One region of the Conexibacter sp. W3-3-2 genome, then DNA from elsewhere that is predicted to be linked to it. Evidence: riboswitches for the same ligand, from Rfam matches in the RefSeq annotation. Region 1 holds a riboswitch; each other region holds the start of a gene.

Region 1 (7,501 bases):
TCGACGGTGCGTACGGCGCCGTCGGTCTTGAACTGCAGGAACAGGCGGTAGCGCCCGGCGGTCGGGAACGTCGCCGCGAACCTGATCTGGTCGGTTTGCGTCGCGGTCTCCTCGAGCGGGTGGACGTGCAGGTAGGCCAGATCGCCGGCGCGGAGTGCGACGAGGTGGCCACGGGCGCCGAGGTAGGGCTGCAGGTCCGTGGCCGGGCGGCCGTTGCGGCTGACGGTGAAGGTCAGTTCGGACTCCGTGCCGGCGCGTGCGCGCGTGCTGTCCAGGCGCACGTCGAGCCCGGCGACGCGGTCGCTGCGCGTGAGGGCCACAGGCTTGGCCGGCAAAAACGCTCCGGGGGCGTTGAGGTCCGCGGCGAGGGTCCGCTTCTGGCCCTCCACGGTGAAGTCGGCGTACATGCGATAGACGCCCGGTTCGGCGAGACGCAGCGGGGTGCCCCACGTCCCGGACCCGTCCTTGGTGGGATGCAGATGCTGGAAGCCGGTCGTGTCCCGCCGGACCACGATCAGGTGCAGCTCGCGTTCGTGCGAGCGCTCGTACTCGTCGCGCAGCGGTCGGCCGTCGGGACCCAGGATCTGGAACGTCAGCCGGGCCGGGCGGCCGGGGTCGAGGGTCGTGCGGTCGACCTTGAGCGTGTAGCCGTCCTGGGAGATCGCCAGGCCCGGGGCAGGCGCCTGTGCAGACTCGGTCGCGGCTGTGGTCGACCGGTCGCTGGTATGGCCGCCGCCGTGAGGGCTCCCCTGCGCGGCGGGCGCGTCGGCAGCAGAGTGCGGGGCGGCGGTGACGGCGCCGTCGGTGGGATCGATCGCGGCGCCGGCGAGGGCCGCGCCGCCTGCGGCGAGTCCGACGGTGACGGCGAAGAGCGCGATGCGGGTCGGGGGGTTCATCAGGCGCTCCCCGTCTCGTAGCCGGCCTGGGCGACGGCGGCGCGGATCGCTGCGTCGTCGAGGTCGGTGCCGGTGACGGTCAGCGTTCCGGTGGTGCGGTCCGCATGTGCGGTGGTGACGCCCGCGAGCTCCTCGACCTCCTCCTGCACGCTGAGTTCGCAGTGTCCGCAGGTCATGCCGGTCACGGTGTAGGTGCGCTCGCTGAGTTGGGTCATGCTCGTCCTCTCGTAGATACGGGGTGGGGGTATGCAAGACGGAGGCTAGCATACCCCCTGGGGGTACTGCTACTGTTGGGTGCATGACGACGACTTCCACCACCTCGGCGCGGGGATACAGCGCGAGCAAGGACCAGCTGCAGAAGCGGTTGCGACGCATCGAGGGCCAAGTGCGCGGCGTGCAGTCGATGGTCGAGGACGACCGGTACTGCATCGATGTCCTGACGCAGATCGGCGCGATCCAGGCGGCCCTCGACAAGGTCGCCCTCGGCCTGCTCGATCAGCACGCCCACCACTGCGTCATGGGCGCTGAGGGCCAGCTCCGGGAGGACCGCACCGATGAGCTGATAGGTGCGGTCGCGCGCCTCATGCGGCGGGGGGTGAGGTCATGGATCACGGAGCCCAGAGCCTCAACCGCCTCAGCGTCACGGCGACGCTGCACTGCATGACCGGATGCCTGATCGGCGAGATCCTCGGACTCGTCATCTCGACCGCGCTGGGTTGGGGCGACCTCGCGTCGATCGCCCTGGCGGTCGGTCTGGCGTTCGTCTTCGGCTACCTTCTCACGTCCCTACCGCTCTACCGCGCAGGGATGACGATCGGCGCGATCGTGCCGATCGCCCTGGCGACCGACACGGTGTCGATCTCGATCATGGAGGCCATCGACAACGGGTTCATGGCCCTATACCCGGGAGCGATGGACGCCTATCTTGACGAGCTGCTCTTCTGGGGCCCGATGCTCGGCGGGTTCGCGATCGCGTTTCCCTTCGCGTTCGCCGCGAACCGGTGGTTGATCGCCCGCGGCAAGGGGCACGCCCTGGTGCACGCCCATCACGCGCACTGACCTGTTCAGGTCCGAACAAAGGTGAGCTTCCAGTTGTAGTCGGCGGTGTGGGCGGCGACGAGCTGGTACCCGGCCGAGGTGAGCTTCTCGACGTGGGCCAGCGGGACGGCCGGCTTGACCGGGGTCGCGAACTCGACGGCGATGATCGTGACGGGGATCCCGGAGGCGAGCACGTCGTCCAGGATGGTGTATTCGCTGCCTTCGGCGGAGATCTTCAGCAGGTCGACGTGTCCGACTCCGCGTTCGGCGGCAAGGGTGGCCAGCCGGCGGGCGGTCGCGGTGAACGCGACCTCCGTGCCGTGCATGTCGGTGGCCGAATGGGAGATGTAGCCCTCCACGCGCGGAGCGTGGAAGGTGAGCTCGGTGTCCTCGTTCCACAGCGCGTAGGGCAGGAACTCGTGACGGGGCTCGTCGGCGGCCGCCTGCGCGACGTACTCCGCGGCGGCGGGGACCGGGTCCATCGCCAGTACGCGGCAGCCGAAGCGTGAGATGAGCTCGAGGTCGAAGGTGATGTCGGTCCCGGTGCCACAGAGGAACACGACGCTGTCCTCCCGCAGCAGCGAGGCCGGGACGACGTAGCCGCCGTAGGTGGGGTCGGCGATCCCGACGAGGTCGGCACGGGGCTGGATGTCGAGCGCGGCGCGAAACCGGCGCGAGCGGTACGGCAGTCGCACCTTGTCGAGGGCGCGGTGAAGCGGGCTGGCCATGCTGGTGTTCTCCTGTGGAAGATGGAAAGGGGTCGTCGCCGCCCACCCGAGAGGATGGGGCGCGCGCCCTCGTCACATCCGCAGGATCGAGTGGCGGCCGGGGGGCCCGGCCCGCGCGCGGGGCGCCGGGACCGCCGGTGCAGGAAGGCCGCGAGGGACGGAGACCGACGACGGCCTGAACGTCCCCCCCATGCTCGTGAGTGCTGCTGCGGTCGCGCTGAGCAGCGCGGCTCCGGCCAGCGCCACGCACAGCAACAGCTCGCTGATCGCGTGGTGGTGACCGTCGCCGTGGTCGGCGACCGGAGCCGGGTGATGGATCACGACCGATGCCGCGATGACGGCGAGCACACCGAGCAACGCCCAGCGCACGCTGCGGCGCCACAGCAGGCGTCGTGTCCTGACCGGTCCCACGCGCGCAACGTACTGCAGGCCTCAGATCTCGGTGCAATACCGGTGCCGCGGCACCCCGTGAGCTGGTGCGCGCTGACTGGATCGACATAACGCCGTCCCGTGGAGTAATCTCCTACACGTCATAGGAGCGCCGAGTCCTCGCGTGTCGAGGAGCGGGGGACCCACTCACGGGGCGAATCGACCGTATGTCGTAGCGCGACTCTTTCTGCGCGAGCCCGTCAGCTAACCCCGTAGGCCGACGAAAGAGAGCCTTTGGTGCACCCCCGACGGATCACGAGCCTGACCGTGCTCGCCTTGATGACCACCGCTGTGTCTGCAGCCCCTGCCGGCGCGCAGACCTCGACCGGAGGCGCGGCGATTCCGGACCGTGCGGTGGCGTCGGTCGCGACCTGCGCATCGGGCGAGTCGTGGGCCTGCCGGGTCGGGCAGACCCTGACGATCGCCGGCGAAGGTCTCGATGGGGTCGAGCGTGTCGCCTTCCTCGGCGGGAAGGGCTCGCGCGACGACCGGTCGGCGGTGCCGGTCACCAGGTCCGCCGAGCAACTCGTGGTGACGGTGCCGCGCGGCGCTCGGTCGGGCGTCCTGCGGCTGCAGAGCCCCGCGGGCGGATCGAGTCGCACCCGGAAGCTGCGGATCTTGACGGGCGCGGCTCCTCAGGCGGACGTGACTGGTGCCGCGGCCGATCTCAAGCCCGGGGAGGCGCTGATCGCCGGGTCGCGTAAGCGGGCCGTGCTGCGGTACTCGGCGTCGGGCGCCGGCACGGTCGAGGCGGTGCGTCTGAGCGACGGCGTGGCGGTCCGTTCATGGCCGGTGCCGGCAGGGAGCGGCGAGATTCGCTGGGATGGCACGGCCAACGGCAGCGTCGTGGCCGATGGCCGCTACGAGTTGCGGCTGACCGGCCAGCCGACCGCCTCGCAGGCCAGCGCGCAGTCGCTGCTGGTGCACGACGCGATGTTCCCCATCCGTGGCAAGCACGACCTCGGTCAGAGCGACACGAACAACTTCGGCGGTGCCCGGGGACATGGCGGCCAGGACATGTTCGCTGCGTGCGGAACGCCGCTGGTCGCTGTTCGGCCCGGGACGGTGCAGTTCGCGGCGACGCAGGACCGCGCCGGGAACTACGTGGTTCTCCAGGACGCGGCCGGCCAGTCCTACGTGTACATGCACATGCGCGATGCCGCGCTGGTGAAGAAGGGCCAGAAGGTGCTGGCCGGTCAGCGGGTCGGGTACGTCGGCGAGACGGGCCGCGCGTCCGGATGCCATCTGCACTTCGAGCTCTGGACGGCTCCTGGGTGGTACACGGGCGGCGAGGGCGTCGACCCGTTGCCCGAGCTTCGTCGCTGGGACTCTTTTAGCTGAATTCCGGTATAACGGGGTGGCGATGAGTGACTTGATCGCCGCTCTCCGCCTCGCGCTGGAGCGGCTCGATGGACGGTCCGTGACAGCACGGGACCTCGCCGGGATGCTGGGGTGCCAGCAACGTGAAGTGCTTGAGGCCCTGAGCGTTGGACGCCGTCATGGGTGGGCGCAATCCGCGGGAAAGACGCTCACGGGCGCGGTGCTGTACCGACGGGTCGCCCTCGGGTCATCGGCCGCGGGTCCAGACGACGGGTAGCCCGGGTCGCGCGGCAGCAAGGGCCGCGGCGTCGTCGAACCGCCGGGCGCGAGGGTGGACGGCCCCGGTGCGGCTCCAGGCTCAGGGCCTCGTGATGGCTCAGAGCGGAAGAAGGTCGCCCTCACGGAGGAAGAGGAGCGCGACGCCGGCTCCGAGCGCGAGGCTTGCGAGCGCGACGAGGCGTTGCCCGGGAGCGGTCGGCGGTCGGGTCTCGTGGCGCGGGTCCCATTTCGGGTGGTGGTGGCGTGCCCAGTCCCGTGAGACCCGGCCGGTCACGATCCCGCGCAGCGCTGGACGGGTGGACGGCTGAATGACGGCGAACCACAGGTGGCCGCTGAGCAGGACGAGTCCCACGGTGCCCGCGGCATCGTGCAGGGTGAGCGCGCCATCGGTGCGCAAGGCGTGGTTGCGCTCGCCGAGCCACAGCAGGGCTCCGGAGAGGCCGAGCAGGCAGGCAAGCCCGGCCTGCAGCGCGGTATGCAGCTTCTGGCCGGCGTTGAAGCGTCCTTGGGGGACCCGGCGGTTTCTGAACCAGCGGCGATCGTCGACGTCGAAGTGCTCGAGGTCGTGAAGGGCTGACCGAAGGGCCCTGCGGTCGGCAACGGCCACGGTCGCCGCGATGCCGGCAAACCAGAGTGCGGCGGCCGCGAGGTGGACGGCTTTCAGCGCTGTCCGGCCGCCGGCGAGTCCACTCCAGGCCGGGACGTACAGGGCAAGGCCGGTAGAGGTCATCGCCAGGAACCCCGTTGCGTGGATCCAATGCAGGGCGCGCGCGGTGGCGCTGAACCGCGGGACGAGCTCAGACCGCATCGTCGGGGTCGATCCACGCGTCGGCGTCGTACCCCCGCTGCTCCCAGTATCCCGGCGACCGGTCGCCGGTCACCTCCAGGCGCTCGACCCATTTGACGCTCTTGTAGCCGTACATCTTCGGCACGACGAGTCTGAGCGGGGCTCCGTGCGCGCGGGAGAGTGCTCGTCCGTCCATGCGGTAGGCCAGCAGGACGTCGTCGAGGCGGGCTTGAGCGAGGGTCAGTGAGTCCACGTAGGGGCGCTCGGCGGAAACGAACCGGACGGCACGGGCGCCCGCGAGGAGCCCGGCTCGGTCAAGAATCGCTGCGACGCTCACCCCTTCCCAGCGCACGTTCTGGACGCTCCATCCGGTGACGCAGTGGAAGTCGGAGGTCTGCGTCGTGCGAGGAAGGGTGAGGAGCTCGTCGTAGCTGTAGCGGATTGGTTGTGTCACGTCGCCGTCGATATCGAGCCGCCAGCGCGACGGTTCGAACTGCGGCATGGGGCGCGAGACGGTGTAGATCCGCCATCCCGACGATGACGCGGGGACAGCGTCGCGGACGCCCTGCGGAAGCCGGCCGGTGATGGGTGAGGCCAGTCGTGCGAGGGCGTCGGTGAGCGCGTTTCCGGTGGCCAGCGTCACCCCGCCGACTGCGAGTGTTCCGAGAAACGCGCGGCGCCCGATGGGCGTCGTCTCCTGTGAAGCCGGATCGTCCGACGAACTCGTCATCACTACAGAGTGTAGGAGATGCTGTGTCTGCCGATCACCGGTTCATGAGCGTTGAGCTGGTCGTGGCGCGGATCGCTGAGATCCGCCAGTACGTCCCCGGGCCGGTTCCCGTCCAGGTGACCGACTCGCCGGTCGCCTTCTCGTCGGTCCTGGCCAGCGCGACGGCGTCTCCCCCATCGCGTTCGAACGCGGGGGATTCGGCGGCGACGTTCGCCGCTGCCGAGGTCGGCGTGCGCGAGGCCCCTCCCGGTTCCAATGACTCGCCGAGGATCGCTGAGTACCGTCGCTCTGTGCCGGGGGGTCCCGTGGGCCCGTGGTGTGCGTACTTCGCCTCGTGGGTGTCGGCGCGGGCCGGCACACCTCTTGGCGACGCGGGTCAGGGCTTTGCGCGTGTTGACGACGTATGGTCGTGGGCGTCGCGGACCGGCCGGACCCTCAAGAGGAGCGACGTCCCGAGGCCCGGCGACCTGATCTTGTGGGACGAGCACATGGGTGTGGTGGAGAAGGTCGGTCCGCGGGGCGAGCTGACCGTCGTTGAAGGGAACTCATCGGACGCGGTGTCACGCCGGAACTATGGGCCTGACGCCGGGGGCGCTGTGGGATTCGTGCGGCCTGGCGCGCGTTAGCCGGCGGGGACGCCGACGACCTGCGGGCTGGCGCAGGAGATCTGGCCCCGCAGGCGAATCCGCAGCCCGGCGAGCAGGAGCGCAACACCGGCCAGACCGAGGAGTGGCTGGACCGGTGCCCAGTAGTCCAGGGCGCCGGAGACGCCGACGAGCGCGACGATCAGTTTGTTGCAGACCGGGCAGCCGACCGCGAAGGTCGACAGCAGCGTCGCACCGGCGTTGCGGGTCGTCCCCCGCGGGCTCTGCGGGGCTGCCCGTAGATAGGTCGCCGCCGTCAGCCCGAGCAGCAGCGACGAGGCCGCCCAGACGGGCCAGTTCCACCAGAGCACCGGGGTCATTCGCGTGTAGTACGACGTCTGGATGATCCCGGTCGGGATGCCGATCACCGCGGCGGCCAGCGCCGTCCCCGCGGCGGCTGCCACCCACTGACGCAGCTGCCAGGCTCGAAAGGCGGTCACGATCACATCCTTTATCCTACATCTCGTAGGAGTAGGGAGTTAGAGGTATGCGAGCGGGTTGACCGGCTGTCCGTTGATTCTTACCTCGAAATGCAGGTGGTCCCCGAACGAGTTGCCGGTGTTGCCGACGTAGCCCATGATCTCCCCGCGGCGGACGGTCGCGCCTGTCCGGGTACCCAGGCGCGACTGGTGGGCGTAACAGGTGGCTTT
Region 2 (7,501 bases), on a different contig from region 1:
GCCGTCTTCGGGCTGGCGACGGTCCCGGTCGCCGCGGCGATCGGCGCGCGGCTCGGCGGGACACGTGCGGCGCTGGCCGCCGCGGCGCTCGTCGCGACCAGCCCGCTGCTGGTCTGGTTCTCGCAGGAGGCGCGCGCCTACGCCCTGCTCGTGCTGCTGGCGGGGGCCTCGGTGCTGCTGCTGCTGCGCGTGCTGGAGGTCCCGTCGCGCGGGCGGCTGCTCGCGTGGGGCGCCTGCGCGGGCGCGGCGCTCGCCACGCACTTCTTCGCGCTGTTCCTCGTCGCCGGGGAGGTCGTGTGGCTGGCGGTCGCGCTGCGCGCCGACCGCCGGCTGCTGGCGACGGCGCTCGCCCCGCCCGCGGTGCTCGGGCTGGCCCTGCTGCCGTTGGCGCTCGACCAGCGCTCCGCCGGCCGGGCGTCGTTCATCGGCGAGGAGGCGCTGGGCACCCGGCTGGCGCAGGTGCCCAAGCAGCTCCTCGTCGGCTACGACGCGCCGGGGGAGGTGGTCGCCGCGGTCCTCGCGGGCCTGCTCGCGCTCGCGGCGCTCGCGGGCCTGCGCCGGGCCCGGGGACCGGTCCGCGCCCTCGCGGCGGTCGCGGCCGCCTCGGTGCTGGTCCCGCTGCTCCTCGTCGTGGCCGGGGACGACTACCTCGTGACCCGCAACCTGCTCGCCGTCGCGGTGCCACTGCTCGTCCTGCTGGCGGTCGGGACCGCGGGCCTGCCGCCGCGGGCGGGGACGGTGGTGGGGGTGGCGCTCGCGACGGTCGGGGCGGCGACCGCGATCGCCGTCCAGGTCGACGACGGGTCGCAGCGGGAGAACTGGCGCGACGCGACCGCGGCGTTTGGTAACGAGGCGACGGGGCGCGGTCGCGCGATCGTCGTGCTGCCGGGCAGCGGGCGCGTCGCGGTCGAGCACTACCTCCCCGGTTCCCGGCTGCTGCGCCGCCCGGAGGTCGTCGACGGCCTCGTCGTGCTCGGCGTGGCCGGCACCTCGGCGGGGGGCCGGACCGACGCGCCCGCCCCGCCCGGGCAGGTCCCCGGCTTCGCCCCGCCGACGGTGCGCCGCGGGAGCACGTGGTCGGCGGCCGCCTACGCGCCCGCCGACCCGGCGGGTGCGGCGGTGGACCCGGGCGCCCTCGGAGCCCTCGGCCCGGGGGCCGTCGTGCTGCTGCAGCGCCCCTGACTTGACACGTTGTCGAGTGTCGTACGCTGGGAGGCATGAGCGAGTTCGATGTGGTGGTCGTCGGCGGTGGATCCGCCGGCTGCGTGGTCGCGGCGAGGCTGAGCGAGGACCCGGGCACCCGGGTGCTGCTGCTCGAGGCGGGACCGCCCAAGCCGAGCAAGGAGGTCCGGATCCCGGCCGCCTTCCCGAAGCTCTTCAAGACCGACCGCGACTGGAACTACGAGACCGAGCCGCAGCCCGGCCTCGACGGCCGCCGCGTGTTCACGCCGCGCGGGAAGATGCTCGGCGGCTGCTCGGCGATGAACGCGATGATGCAGATCCCCGGCCACCACCAGGACCAGGAGGACTGGGTCCAGGAGGGCGCCGAGGGCTGGGGTCCGCGAGAGCTCGCGCCCTACCGCGAGCGCCACAACCGCGCCCAGCAGCCGCGCGCGCCGCGCTCGCTGAACCCGCTCTCCGCGGCGTTCCTGGAGGCCGCGCAGCAGGACGGCCTGCCGCTGTCCAAGCCGCTCACCGGGGACGAGCCCGACGGCGTCGCGGTGACGCCGCTGGCGCAGAGCCGCGGCATGCGCCGCACCGCCGCGGACGCGTACCTCACGCCGGCCAAGGGGCGCCCCAACCTCGAGATCCGCGCCGACGTGCTCGTCGACCGGGTCCTCTTCGACGGCGACCGCCGGGCGACCGGCGTGACCTACCTCGACGCGACCGGCGCGCCGCAGACCGTCCACGCGGCCCGCGAGGTCGTCCTCTGCGCCGGGGCCCTGAACACGCCGCAGATCCTGCTGCGCTCCGGCGTCGGGCCCGCCGACCACCTCGCCGAGCACGGCATCGACGTCGTCCTCGACAGCCCGCACGTCGGCGAGCACCTCCAGGACCACCTCGTCGCGCTCACGACCGCCCGGACGTCGACCCCGACGTCGCTGTTCGCGGCCGAGAAGCCCGCCGAGCTCGTGAAGTTCCTCACCCGCCGGACCGGCATGCTGACCTCGAACGTCGGCGAGATCGCGGCGTTCGTGCGCAGCGACCCGTCCCTGCCCGCCCCGGACTACGAGCTGATCTTCGCGCCCGTCCTGTTCGAGGGGGAGGGCCTCGTCGACGCGGAGGAGCACGGGGTCAGCGTCGGCGTCGTCCTGCTGCGCCCGGAGAGCCGCGGCCGCGTCCGCCTCGCCTCCCGCGACCCCCGCGTCGCGCCCGTCGTGGACCCGAACTACTTCGGCGACCCGGACGGGCACGACATGGCCGTCATGGTCGCCGGCCTGCGCCGCGCCCGCGCAATCCTCGACCGACCGGCCTTCGCCCAGCACCGCGGCAGCGAGCGGCTGCCCGGCGCGCACCTGCAGACCGACGAGGAGCTGGCGGCCGGCATCCGCACGATCGCCCACACGCTCTACCACCCGGTCGGCACCTGCCGGATCGGGGGCGGCGGTCAGGGCGTCGTCGACACCGAGCTGCGCGTGCAGGGCGTCGACGGCCTGCGGGTCGTCGACGCGTCCGTGTTCCCGTCGCTGCCCCGCGGCCACACGCACGGCACCGTGCAGGCGGTCGCCGAGCGCGCGGCGGACCTGATCCGCGGGCGCGTCGCGGTCGCGGTCTGAGCGCGACGGACCGGCGTACCCGCCCGTCCGGGCGGGTACGGTCGCCGCGATGCGCCCGGTCCGTCCCCGCCTGCTGCCGCCGCTCCTACTCGTCCTCGCGCTCGCCGTGCCCGCCCCGGCGGGCGCCGCGCGGTCGATCACGCCGCTCCCGCCGACCTGGCGGGAGGGGCTGAACGTCACCGCGTTCTGGTGGCAGGACCTCTCCGGGCCGCGCTTTCGCACCTGGCTGGGGCGTGCCCGGTCGAGCGCCCGCGCGCGCGAGGTCACGTTCGTGATCCCGTGGTTCCAGTACTTCTCCGACCGCAACCGCAGCGACCACCTCAACGCGACGGAGATCCATCGCTCGCCCGGGGACGCCCGCACCTGCCGGCGGATCGGCAGCAGCTTCACGCGCTGCAAGACGCCCAGCGACGCGGCGGTCGCCGCGGCGGTCCGCCGCGCCCGGTCGCTCGGGCTGCGCGTGGTGCTGCGCCCGCAGCTGGAGGTCGGCCGCAACGCGCGCACCGCGACCGACCGCGACCTCGTCCAGAAGGGGCCGGGGGAGAAGCGCGCGTGGTTCGACAGCTACAAGCGGTTCCTCAGCACCTACGCGCGGATCGCGCGCGACACGGGCGCCGAGGGCCTGGTGATCGGCACGGGGCTGTCGGGCATGACCGACAGCGAGGACGACCGGGCCGAGTGGCGGGCGATCATCGCCGAGCTGCGCTCCGGGGCGCTGATGGGCGACGGGCGCGGCTACCGGGGGGAGCTGACCTACACGGCGGCGTGGGACTCGATCGTCGAGGACGCCAAGGACCCCGAGCAGCACCTGTTCTTCTGGGACGCCCTCGACCTCGTGTCGATCTCCGCCGAGTTCCCGCTGCTCGCCGAGCCGCCCGACCCGACGATCGGCGCGCTCACCGCCGCGTGGGCGTCGTCGACGACGGGCCTGCCCGCCGGGCCCGCCCAGCTCGTGCGCAACATCCAGGCCGAGTACGACAAGCCGGTCGGCCTGAGCCTCGGGTACCTGTCCCGCACCGGCACGGCGGCGTTCCCGGAGAAGTCGGACTATGACCAGCAGCAGGCCGGGGGCGTCGTGCGCGAGTCCGCGCAGGCCCGCCCGGTGCGGGCGGCGTTCGACGTCTGGACGCCGATCGCCTACGACGGCGGCTGGTTCCGCGGGATCAGCTGGAACGAGTGGCCGGCCTCCGGCCGCGGGGGCGTGAAGGACGGCTCGTTCTCGGTCCAGGGCAAGGCGGCGGAGGTCGAGATCTGCCTGCGCCACGCGGGCGTCTTCACGCCGCGCTGCCGGCGCAGCAGCCTGCGCCGCTAGCGCGTCAGCGCAGGTCCTCGGACACGGAGGCGAGCGGGGCGATCCCCTCCTCGCGCTGCGTGCCGCGCGTCTCGCCGGAGAAGCCGAGCTTGGTCAGCCGGGCGATCTCCTGCTCGCCGAGGATGCGGGCGGGGTGCTCGGCCGGCAGGTCGCGGACGAGCTTGGCGATCCGGTTGCGGATCTGCAGCGCGAAGTGCGGGGTGGAGGCCCCCATGAGCTCGCGCACGTCGTCGATCGTGACGTCCGGGACGGAGCCGCGACGGTCGCTGCGCTCGGGGGACTCTGCTTCGCTCACGGGGCGCTCCGGGGGGTCGTCGTGGTGGTGGTGGGAGTGGTGCGGGTCGGCGGCGCCTTGGTGGTCGCCGTCGGCTGCGTCGTGGTGGCCGTGGGCTCCGGTGCGGCGGCGTTCACCGGCGCGATCTCCAGGAGACCGTCGACGGTCGCCTGGACCCCGGTCTCGACGGCCTGGTCGTCACCCACGATCCAGCCGTGATTGTAGACCCCGCGCACGGGGTCCCGGTCGTAGCCGGGCTGGATGTCGAGCAGGAACTGCTCGAGCGGCTTGGGCAGCGCGTCGCCGCGCGCCAGCAGCAGCAACGGGCCGTAGGTGCCGCTGGCCGAGAGCGCGGCGGCGGCACCCGCGTCGGCGGGGCGCCGGGTGCCCGCGAACACGAGCCCGTGGCCGGGATCGGTGATGCCCCAGCCGAACTCGCCGTCGCGGTAGCGCGCGAAGGCGATCGCGTTGGTGACCGGGTCCTGGTCGCCGATCCGCGTCACCGTGCCGGTCGCGCGCAGCGCCTGGTCACCGCCGGCCCGATGACCTTGGACGGCCCGAGCACGTAGATCTTCGGCTTGCTGTGGGTCTTCAGCGCGGCGAGCGTCTCCGCGGGAACCGTCGTGCGCGTGACGAACAGGATCGGGTCACCGGACTTCGCGGCCCAGGCGGCGGCCGGCATCGCGTACTCGGGCGCGTCGCTGCTGACGACGAGCACGCGGCCGGTGTCCGACCCGCGCACCGCCCGCCCGAACGCGTCGAGCGCGCGCGCGATCGCGGCGGGGTTGCGGCCGCCGACGTCGGTGGTCTTCAGGCGGGCCGGACGGAACACGTCGCCGACCCGGACGACCTGCGCGCCGCCGGCCTGCGCCGAGCCCGTCGGGGCGAGCGCCTGCAGCGCTTCGACCGTCACGTCGGGCCCGTCGCCGTCGGAGAGCAGCAGCGGGGCGCGCACCGGGGGGCCATCAGCGAGGCGGAGGCGAGCGCGACGCGCCAGTCCTTCGCGGGCGCGAGCGCGACGGCGGCGGGCCGCTGGCCGCGCTCGCCGCCGGGGTACACGGCCCGGGCGACCGCGGCGGCGATCGTCGGGGCGTCCCCGCCGCCGACCCGCGTCGTGTTCTTCGTCGCGAACGTCGGGAAGCCGAGGTCGGTGGCCGCGTCCTTCTCGTCGCTCTTCGCGCCGACGGCGGGGGCCGCGGTCGTCGATCCCGTGGCAGGACCGTCGCCCTTGCCGCAACCGGCGGCGGCGAGCGCGAGGACGAGGAGGGCGGCGGGCAGGGCGGGACGGAGCATGCTGGCGCGACCATATCCACGACGCCCGTGGCACGCGCCTGTCGGGGCTGCACGGACGCTGGCAGCACGAAAGGCTGCAATCCGTCGTGCAGTTCGCTACGCTGCCGCGAATTGCCGAACCCTGGACGGAACACCAGGGACGGGGGACCCACGTCGTTGGGGCGAATCCGATCGTGATCGGACGCGCTGGTTCTTTCTGCGCGAGCCCGTCAGCTAACCCCGGAGGCCGTCGAAAGAAAGCAGTCCGTCTGTGCTCCGACTCCGGGCATTCCTTCTCATAGCCGTTCTCGCCGGCCTCGCGCTCGTCGTCCCGTCCGGGGCGTCCGCCGCGAAGAAGGGCAAGGCCGCGCAGGAGGAGCAGGCCCCGACGGTCCAGTCCGACGCGTCGGCGAAGGCCGGTGGCGCGGAGTTCGGCACGGTCGATCCGACGAGCTTCCCGACCGTCCCGGGGGACGTCGCGGTGATCGACGAGGACGGCATCGCGTCCGCGCCCGAGAACGCGCCGGACGCGGTCAAGCAGATCATCTGGGCCGCGAACGGGATCGTCGGCCTGCCGTACCGGTACGGCGGCGGCCACGGCGACTTCGAGGACACCGCCTACGACTGCTCCGGCACGGTCTCCTTCGCGCTCGCCGGCGCCGACCTGCTGCGGCGCCCGCGCGACTCGCGCTCGTTCTTCACCTGGGGCAAGGCGGGCCGCGGCAAGTGGGTGACGGTCTACACGGCGTCCGACCACGCGTACATGACGGTCGCGGGCATCCGCCTCGACACCAGTGCCGCGGACGACCGCGGCGGTCTGAAGGGCCCGCGCTGGCGCCCGCTGCGGAAGTCCAACCGGGGCTTCAAGGCGCGCCGGCCGGTCGGCCTGTAGGCGCTCGGCACACCGGGCGCGTCCAGTACGCTCAGGGGGCACGTTCCACCTGAGCCCGAGGAGACCGTATGGCCGGAATGACCGGACGCATGTCCACCGTCATCAAGGCGAAGATCTCGAAGATGCTGGACAAGGCGGAGGACCCCGCCGAGACGCTGGACTACAGCTACCAGAAGCAGCTGGAGGCCCTCCAGAACGTCAAGAAGGGCATCGCCGACGTCGTCACCTCGAAGAAGCGCCTGCAGATGCAGTCGCAGAAGCTCGAGCAGTCCGTCGTGAAGCTCGACACGCAGGCCCGTCAGGCGCTCTCCGCCGGCAACGAGGAGCTCGCCCGCACCGCGCTGGAGCGCAAGCAGCTCGCGCAGACCGAGCTGCAGTCGCTCGACCAGCAGGTCGCCGAGCTCGAGGCCCAGCAGCAGAAGCTGATCGACTCGGAGAAGAAGCTCCGCGCGAAGATCGAGGCCTTCCGGACGAAGAAGGAGGTCATCAAGGCCCAGTACTCCGCTGCGGAGGCCCAGGTCCGGATCTCCGAGGCTGCGACCGGGGTCGGCGAGGAGATGGCCGACGTCGGGCTCGCGATGCAGCGCGCGGTCGACAAGACCGAGAACATGAAGGCGCGCGCCGACGCGGTCGCCGAGCTCGAGGCGGCCGGCACCTTCGAGGACCTCACCCAGCTGGGGGAGGGTGGCGCCGACGACATCGACCGGCAGCTCGCCGAGCTGACGAGCGGCAGCATGGTGGACGACGAGCTCGCGAAGATGCGGGCCGAGCTCGGGGTCGGCGGGGGCGCCGCTCCCGGCCAGCTCGAGGCCGGCGCCGGCGGCGCCGCGGCCCCGACCGGTGACGTGCCGGCGGCCGAGCCCGCGCAGGAGGAGAAGCCGTGATCGTCCGCATCTCCAACGAGGGGCAGTACCGCATCCCCGACGAGCACCAGGGCCCGCTCAACGAGCTCGACAACGCGGTCGTCGCGGCCG
Region 3 (7,501 bases), on a different contig from region 1:
TCGCCTTCTGCGTCGCACTCATCGCCGGGCTGTACGCGATTGCAGTCTCGGGCATGGCCGCCCTGCGACCCGGGGTCGACAAGGGGAAGCTCGGCGAGCGCTTCGCCCACAGTCTCGTACCCATCGCGTTGGCCTACGTCGTGGCGCATTACTTCAGCCTGGTGATCTTCCAAGGTCAGGCGCTGGCGTTCATGATCTCCGACCCGCTGGCGACCGGCTCGGACCTCCTGGGGACCGCGGACGCCCGTGTCGATCTGAACGCCGTGTCGACGTCGGTGATCTGGTACGTGCAGGTCGGGGCCCTGATCGCCGGCCACGTCGCGGGCCTCGTCCTCGCGCACGACCGGTCGCTGGTGATCTTCCGCAGCCATCGGGACGCGGTGCGGTCGCAGTACTGGATGCTGGCCGTCATGGTCGGGTACACCTGTCTGGGCCTGTGGCTGCTGTCCGCCGTCGGCACGTAGACCCCGTACAGTTTCAGCCGTGCGTGGATCGCGCCTCCTCCTGCGGCCCGGCGCCGCTTCTGCTCTGCTGCTCGCGTCGTTCTCCGCGGCGGTCGCCGTCGCGATGGATGCCATCGCGTTCCACCATCCGTCGACCGCGGTACGCCTTCTGGCTGCGGCGCTCGCGACAGCCGGTGGTGTCGTCCTGATCCGGACAGGCCGCGAGCTGCAGCGTTGCATGACGGAGTCGCGCGCCGTGATGACCGCTCTCGCTCGTGGATCGCGAGCACGGACCGTCGCCGGCATCGCCGTACGTGTGCTGGACGACGAACGGCCGTTCGTCGGCTGCGTGGGCGTCTTGTCCCCGAAGGTCATCCTGTCGACCGGGACGATCGACGCCTTGTCGCGTCATGAGCTGGTCGCGGTGCTCGAGCACGAGCGCCATCATGCGCGCCGCCGTGACCCTGTGCGCGCGATGCTCGCCCGGGCGCTGGTCGAGGGTTTTGCCGTCGGCGGCGCCCGCCGGTTGGCCGACGCGTGCGAGGTGCGCCGGGAACTGGCGGCCGACCGGGCTGCGCTGCTCACCGCCAGCCCACAGGCACTCGCCGGCGCGCTCTTGGAGGGAGATACGTGGCCGGGTGGCGGCGTGCACGCCGCACGTGTCGACGGCCTGCTCGGGCGCCGGCGACGTGCGCTTCCCGTGGCGGAGCTCGTGCGGATCGCGGTCGCCGTCTGCGGGCTGGCGGCGGCCGCAGCGTTGATCTTGACGAGCACGGCCTGCGCCCCGGGCGTCGGGTGCGACGGCCACCCGCACCCGACGGTGATCGCGGGGATCGCGGCAGCCATCGGTGTTCTCGCGCTGTGGCCTCGCCCGCGGCGCCCATGGTCCGCACCAACCTGATCTCCTATCGCGCGTAGTAGTACCGTAGGGGCGGTGAATCGAGATTCGTGGCCCGTGTGGTGGAGCCTCGTCGCGCCGTTCGCGGCCTTCGTAATTGCGGGTGTCGGCGCAGGGATTCTCGTGGCCGCCGGCGTCACCGATCCAGAGGGTGGGCTGTCGGCCGATGGGGCGATCTTGGCGACGGTGTGGCAGGACCTCATGCTCGTCGCGGTGCCTCTGGTGTTCGCTCTGTCGGTGCGCCATCCCCCCCGCGGCCGGCGGATTTCGGGCTCGTCCGGGTCACGCGGACGAACCTGGCCGTGGCCGTCGCGGTCGCGGCGGTCCTGTTCTACGGATTCAGTTGGCTCTACGGCCTGGTGATCAGCGACGGCGGCGACCAGGACACCCTGGAACGCCTGGGAGCCGACCGCGGCGGAGCTGGTCTGCTGGCGGCGGCGGTCGTGGTGATCGTGCTCGCGCCGGTGGTCGAGGAGTTCTTCTTCCGCGGCTTCGTCTACCGCGCCGCGCGCAACGGGCTGGGACCGGTCGGGGCTGCGTTGTTCGTCGGTGTGCTCTTTGGCGCAGTCCATCTCGGGGACCCGGACGTGCTGCCCCTGATCCCGTTGCTCGTCGTGCTGGGCGCACTGATGTGCGTGCTGTACGAGCGGACGGGGTCACTCGCCGCACCGATCGCACTGCACGTCCTGAACAACGCGCTGGCGTTCAGCACCACCGCCGAACTCGACAGCCCGGCGAGCGTGGGGCTCCCGGTCGGCGCCGTGATGCTGCTGTGCGTCTGGGTCCTCGCTACGAGGCGTGGGACGTCGCCGTCAGGGCGCGACCGGCGCCCGCTGCCCGCCGGCGTTCAGGGCTGATCGTCGCCGAGGTCGAGCAGGTCGTCGTCCTCGTCGTCCCACTCGCGGAGCTCGTCGCCGTTGTCGCGATGACGAGCGACGACCAGGGCCCCGACCAGGATGACCACGGGAGCGAGGTAGATCATGGACACCAGCACGTCCCCGGCGTGGGCGAGGACCATGCGGGCCGGCTATCCCTTGGCCGCTTCGGAGAGCAGCCACAGCGCGAGGATCGTGAAGCCGACCATGACGGCGAGCATGCCCGCCTGCGACCGGGTCGCCCGACCGGCGTCGCGATACAGCACGAGAGCGCGATCGTGCGCGACGGCAAGGGCGGCAACGTGGCCGAGCACGACGAACGCGACCTGCGAGTACCAGAACAGCTCGGGGCTGATCCACCCGTAGTCGATGGTCCAGGTGGCGGTACCCAGCAGGTCGGACCCGTCGCCCAGCGGGTCACTCGCCAGATAGCCCAGCGACTGTCCTTGGAGCAGGAGCAGGCTGACGTAGTGGGCGGCGATGTACGCCGCGCCGATGGGTACCAGGCCGTGGACGAAGAGCCGCGCGATCTCCCCGACGCTCCGGTCATCCTTCGCCGCGTACCGCGTCAGCGCAGCACCCAGGAAGAAGAACGCCGCGACAGCGAGCACCGCCCCCACGAGCCCGACGGCGTAGGCCAGCTCCAGGTCGTAGCGAGCGCTGAGCCCGAGGCCGTCGAACGTGTCCAGCAGGGACCGGGTCCAGTCCTGCCAGGTGGCTCCACCGCTGAAGCCGTCGAAGGATGTCGACCCGATGATGACCGCCAGCAGCGCCACGGTGCCCGAGCGAACCGGCAGTGCGGCCAACCCGGCCAACGGGGGCCGCAGGCCGATCCGCCGACCGTCACGGACCCAGGGCGAGATGCGGGACAGCAGGTTGAAGTACACGCCGAACGCCTCCGCCCGGTCACACCACGCCCGGACGCCGAAGAGCGACATGCCGACGAACTGGACCGCCGTGTAGATGCAGGTCGCAAGCGCGACGTTCGACGGGAGGTCGCCGTCCGTCGCCACCAGCTCGAGCCACGCGAAGGCCAGAAGGCCTGCTGCCGCCGGCCAATTTCCAAGCCGGTCCGGGTACGGGAGCGGCTCTGGCATCTCGAGTCGCCCGGTGACGAATCCGAAGCCGCGACCGATCGCCCGCCACGGATTGACCAGGCGGAAGACGTCGCCAATGACGATGCTGAGCGGCACGAACCCGAGCCACATGGTGATGTAGACGAGGGTCGGGCCGATGTTGGCGGTCGGGGTGTCTGTCCCCGCGAATCCCGCCCAGATCACCACCCCCAGGGTCAGGACTCCCACGACCCCGCCCACGGCCTCGATCGCGCGGGACGTCAGCGCGGCGCCGACCCGCGTCGGCAGCCAGCGCGGGTCGCCACGACCCTCCAAGCGGGGCGTCCGCCACGCGATCGCCAGCAGGACGAAGGTCACGAGGACCACCGTCGCGGCCCCGAAGCCGAACAGCCATTCGGGAATCGGAAGGTCGGCCCGGATGACGAGCCCGTGGGCGGCCGCCGAGGTCGGCAGCAGGAGCAACATGGCGGCCGCCAGGAGCGCGGGAGCACGCAGACGCGCGGGGACGAGCACCCGGCAATACTACGCCCTGTAGTGCTTTGGAGTGGCGCAGTAGACTCCGTCCGTGCCCCAGAAGCGACTCCCGGAACTGCACGAGCTCGAGCGTGAGGTGATGCTCGAGATCTGGTCGCGTCGCGAGTCGACGGTCCGTGAGGTCCTCGACGGGCTCAACGCCCGCGCCGACAAGACGCGCGCGTACACGACGGTGATGACCGTCATGAGCCGGCTCGCGGAGAAGGAGCTGCTCGTGCGCCGCCGCTCGGGCAAGACCGACCACTACTCGGCCGCGATGACACGGGCGGACTACGAGGAGCGCCGCGCCGCCGGTGAGGTGGCCAACCTCGTGGACGAGTACGGCGACACCGTCCTGGTCCACTTCGCCCGCTCGATCCAGCAGCTCGACCCCGAGCGTCGCAAGGAGCTGCGGCGGCTCGCGGGCAAGAAGCCGGCCGGCGGCGCGTAGGTCCGCTACTGGTCGAGGGCCTTGCGGATCGCGCCCTCGAAGGAGCGGAACCCGAAGGAGCCCTCGAGTCGTTCGGCGACGCGCCCCTGGGCGTCGATGGTGAACAGCCACGGCTCCGACGGCAGGTTGAAGGCCTTCAGCGGCGCGCGCAGGCCCTTGTCGAACGAGTTCTCCACGTAGACCTCCTGGTGGATGAAGCTGACGCGGTCCCCGTACTCGGACTCGAGCTGAGCTGCGATGTCGACGACGGGTCCGCACACCCGTGACTCGCAGAGCTGCGGTGTCGCGAAGACCAGTGCGACCGGCTTCTTGCCCAGGACGTCCGCAAGGCTGTCCTCGTGGAGGTCGTCGGGCGGCAGTCGCGTGTCGATGGACTCGAGGTCGCCGCCGGCGGATTCGACGGTGTCGGTGGGCGTCCGCGGTGCCGGCTCGCCGACGTCGGGCACCGCGTCGGCCTTGCCGTCGACCACCTTGATCTGTGTGCCGGACCCGATGAGCTTGCCGTTGATGTCGCTGGCGACCAGCACGTTGTAGGTGCCTGGGCCGTCGACCGTCACGCGCGCATCGTAGATCGCCGCGAACGGGTCCTTCTCGCTGGCCGCCTGCCGGGAGCGGAACGGCGGATCGGTGACCAGGAGGTCCGCCGGCGCGGCGAACGGCCCGAGGACGCGTGCCTTCCTGCCCTTCGCCAGGTAGACCACGGACGGCGCGTAGACGAATCCGGTCTTCTCGTCGATCAGGCCGAACGCCAGACGGGTGCGAGTCGACGGGTGGATGCTGGTTCCCAGTGCGACTTGAGGGCCGGCTCCGTCGAGCGACCGGCTGAGCTCGTCGAGCGTCTTCTGCCCCGGCTTCGGGAACCGGGCGAGGTCGACCGCCGTCGCCTCGGTGAGCTTTGTGCGCAGCGCCGAGGACGACGGCCCACGGGGTTCCGCTGAGCTGCCGTCCGACGCCGAATCACCTCCACAGCCGACGAGGAGTGCGGCGCAGACGCCGAGAATCGCGAGGTATCGAGTCATCGTCTACGACGGATCGTAGTACGCTTGTGGCGTCATAGCAGCGCCGAGTCGTCGTGGCACCGGTCACGGCGAGCGGGGGACCCACTCCTGGGGCGAATCGACCTCGTGTCGTAGCGCGACTTTTCCGCGCGAGTCCGTCAGCTAACCCCGTAGGCAGACGAAAAGAGATTCGCGTTGACCTACACCAGGCTGTTCCTCGTCGTACTCGCGCCCACCGTGGCGCTCCTGGCGCCCGCCGGCGCCACCGGCGCTCCCAACGCGGGCGGCGCGACGATCCCCGACCCGGCCCGCGCAACCGCAGCGACATGCGCGTCGGGCGAGAGCTGGGCCTGTCGGCACGGCCAGTCGCTCACCGTGGCCGGCACCGGCCTGGACGGAGTGACCCGCGTGGTGTTCCTCGGCGGCAAGAACTCAAAAGACGACCGGACCGCCACGCCGACGTCCGCATCGCCGACCGCCCTGGCCTTGACCGTGCCGCGCGGCGCGCGCAGCGGTCCGCTGCGCCTCGTGAGCCCAGCCGGCGGGTCCGGCCGGACCGCGCGCCTGCGCATCCTCACCACGCCCGTCCCCCAGGCCGACGTCACCGGCGGCACGACCGATCTCGCACCTGGTGAGGCCCTGATCGCCGGCTCGCGCAAGCGGATGCTGCTGCAGTACACCGCTTCCGTCGCGGGCACCGTCGAGGCGGCCCGCGTCGACAACGGTGCCGTCATGCGGTCCTGGCCCGTAGCCGCGGGCCCCGGCGAGCAGCGGTGGGACGGCACGGTCGACGGCGCCGTTGTCCCCGAAGGGCGATACGTCCTGCGCCTCGCCGGACAGCCGACGGCGTCCCAGGCGAGCTCCGCCGCCGTGCAGGTCCACGACGCGATCTTCCCGATCCGCGGCAAGCACGACCTCGGCCAGTCGGCGACCAACGACTTCGGCGGTGGACGGGGCCATGGCGGGCAGGACATGTTCGCGCGCTGCGGCACCCCACTGGTGGCGGCCCGCCCGGGTACCGTGCAGTTCGAGGCCGTGCAGTCCCGGGCCGGCAACTACGTCGTCCTGCAGGACAAGACCGGCCGCTCCTACACCTATATGCACATGCGCGACCGCGCGCTCGTGAAGAAGGGCGCACGCGTCCGGGCCGGCCAGCGGATCGGGTACGTGGGCCAGACCGGACGCGCCTCCGGGTGCCACCTGCACTTCGAGCTGTGGACCGCCCCGGGCTGGTACACCGGCGGCGAGGGCATCGATCCGCTGCCGGAGCTGCGCCGGTGGGACAGCTTCAGCTGAGCGCCGACGAGGACACCTCGGCCCGGCAGCGATGACACCGGACACCTCGTGGACGTTCGCTCCCGGCCCGGCGCTGCTCGTCGCACTGCTGCTTGGGGGCTACGTGTGGCGCTGGCGAGCGGTCAGACGGACGCCGTCGGGTGCACGCGACGCGCCGATCTGGCGGCTGCTCGTGTTCCTCGGCGGCATCGTCAGCCTCAGCACTGCCCTGTTCTCCCCGCTCGACGCGCTGGGCGAGCAGCTCTTCGCGATGCACATGGTGCAGCACGTGCTGCTGCTCGACGTCGTCCCGATCCTGCTGATCCTCGGGTTGACCAAGGTCCTCCTGCGCCCCGTCACGCGCCTGCTCCAGCCGCTGGAACGGCAGGCGGGCTGGTGGGCCGGTCCGGTCTTCGCGATCCTGCTCTACGTCGGCGTCATGTGGGTGTGGCACATCCCGGCGCTCTACGACTCGGCGGTCGAATCGTCAGCGATCCACATCCTGGAACACGTCTCGTTCACCTTCGGAGGCGCGCTCTACTGGTGGCATCTGCTCTCCCCGATCCGAGCCCGCCACGGACTCGCCGGCCTCGGACCGGTCGTCTGCATGGTCGTCACGAAGGTGCTCGTCGGAATCCTCGGGATCTTCCTGACGTTCGCCCCTCGCCCCCTGTACGACGTCTACGCGAACGGGCCCCGCTACTGGGGGTTGAGTGCCCTGGACGACCAGGCCCTGGCCGGAGCCATCATGGCGATCGAGCAGTCGGTGGTCATGGGGATCGCGCTCGCCTTCCTCTTCATCCGCGCGCTCGGGGAGGCCGACCGGGCCGATGAGCGCGCGGAACGTCACGCACTCGACGGCCAGTCGTGAGACTCGCTCAGATCTTGTCCATCCAGTAGTCCCAGAACCCCTGCGCCAGGACGGCGCCGACCACCAGCAGCCAGACCGTGAGCACCACGCCGTGGAGACTC

Evidence for each region. A riboswitch is a leader RNA that binds a small molecule or an ion and turns the genes downstream of it on or off. The one in region 1 is predicted to bind cyclic di-AMP.
Region 2: it holds a riboswitch for cyclic di-AMP, as region 1 does, so the genes downstream of both, GKE82_RS22475 (hypothetical protein) here and GKE82_RS30450 (peptidoglycan DD-metalloendopeptidase family protein) in region 1, are expected to answer to the same signal.
Region 3: it holds a riboswitch for cyclic di-AMP, as region 1 does, so the genes downstream of both, GKE82_RS19000 (M23 family metallopeptidase) here and GKE82_RS30450 (peptidoglycan DD-metalloendopeptidase family protein) in region 1, are expected to answer to the same signal.

The regions. Positions count from the first base shown of each region.
Region 1 is NZ_WLYW01000003.1:124,748-132,248, forward strand. Features, by position in the region: gene GKE82_RS25440 (hypothetical protein) at 1-896, opposite strand, end outside; gene GKE82_RS25445 (heavy-metal-associated domain-containing protein) at 896-1,111, opposite strand; partial or broken gene GKE82_RS29445 (metal-sensitive transcriptional regulator) at 1,195-1,491, shown strand; gene GKE82_RS25455 (DUF4396 domain-containing protein) at 1,557-1,955, shown strand; gene GKE82_RS25460 (FkbM family methyltransferase) at 1,961-2,662, opposite strand; gene GKE82_RS25465 (hypothetical protein) at 2,735-3,073, opposite strand; cyclic di-AMP (ydaO/yuaA leader) riboswitch at 3,192-3,325, shown strand; gene GKE82_RS30450 (peptidoglycan DD-metalloendopeptidase family protein) at 3,359-4,432, shown strand; gene GKE82_RS25475 (cytochrome b/b6 domain-containing protein) at 4,788-5,498, opposite strand; gene GKE82_RS25480 (molybdopterin-dependent oxidoreductase) at 5,488-6,207, opposite strand; gene GKE82_RS25485 (CHAP domain-containing protein) at 6,252-6,833, shown strand; gene GKE82_RS25490 (hypothetical protein) at 6,830-7,291, opposite strand; gene GKE82_RS25495 (M23 family metallopeptidase) at 7,331-7,501, opposite strand, start outside.
Region 2 is NZ_WLYW01000001.1:4,682,433-4,689,933, forward strand. Features, by position in the region: gene GKE82_RS22440 (glycosyltransferase family 39 protein) at 1-1,182, shown strand, start outside; gene GKE82_RS22445 (GMC family oxidoreductase) at 1,218-2,777, shown strand; gene GKE82_RS22450 (hypothetical protein) at 2,827-4,089, shown strand; gene GKE82_RS22455 (hypothetical protein) at 4,094-4,384, opposite strand; gene GKE82_RS22460 (hypothetical protein) at 4,381-4,866, opposite strand; gene GKE82_RS22465 (cell wall-binding repeat-containing protein) at 4,863-5,318, opposite strand; gene GKE82_RS22470 (hypothetical protein) at 5,273-5,656, opposite strand; cyclic di-AMP (ydaO/yuaA leader) riboswitch at 5,759-5,899, shown strand; gene GKE82_RS22475 (hypothetical protein) at 5,907-6,527, shown strand; gene GKE82_RS22480 (PspA/IM30 family protein) at 6,617-7,411, shown strand; gene GKE82_RS22485 (hypothetical protein) at 7,408-7,501, shown strand, end outside.
Region 3 is NZ_WLYW01000001.1:3,965,826-3,973,326, reverse strand. Features, by position in the region: gene GKE82_RS19035 (fenitrothion hydrolase) at 1-464, shown strand, start outside; gene GKE82_RS19030 (M56 family metallopeptidase) at 484-1,344, shown strand; gene GKE82_RS19025 (CPBP family intramembrane glutamic endopeptidase) at 1,644-2,198, shown strand; gene GKE82_RS19020 (hypothetical protein) at 2,189-2,359, opposite strand; gene GKE82_RS19015 (fenitrothion hydrolase) at 2,369-3,532, opposite strand; gene GKE82_RS19010 (BlaI/MecI/CopY family transcriptional regulator) at 3,858-4,256, shown strand; gene GKE82_RS19005 (hypothetical protein) at 4,262-5,275, opposite strand; cyclic di-AMP (ydaO/yuaA leader) riboswitch at 5,307-5,447, shown strand; gene GKE82_RS19000 (M23 family metallopeptidase) at 5,450-6,550, shown strand; gene GKE82_RS18995 (cytochrome c oxidase assembly protein) at 6,582-7,400, shown strand; gene GKE82_RS18990 (vitamin K epoxide reductase family protein) at 7,408-7,501, opposite strand, start outside.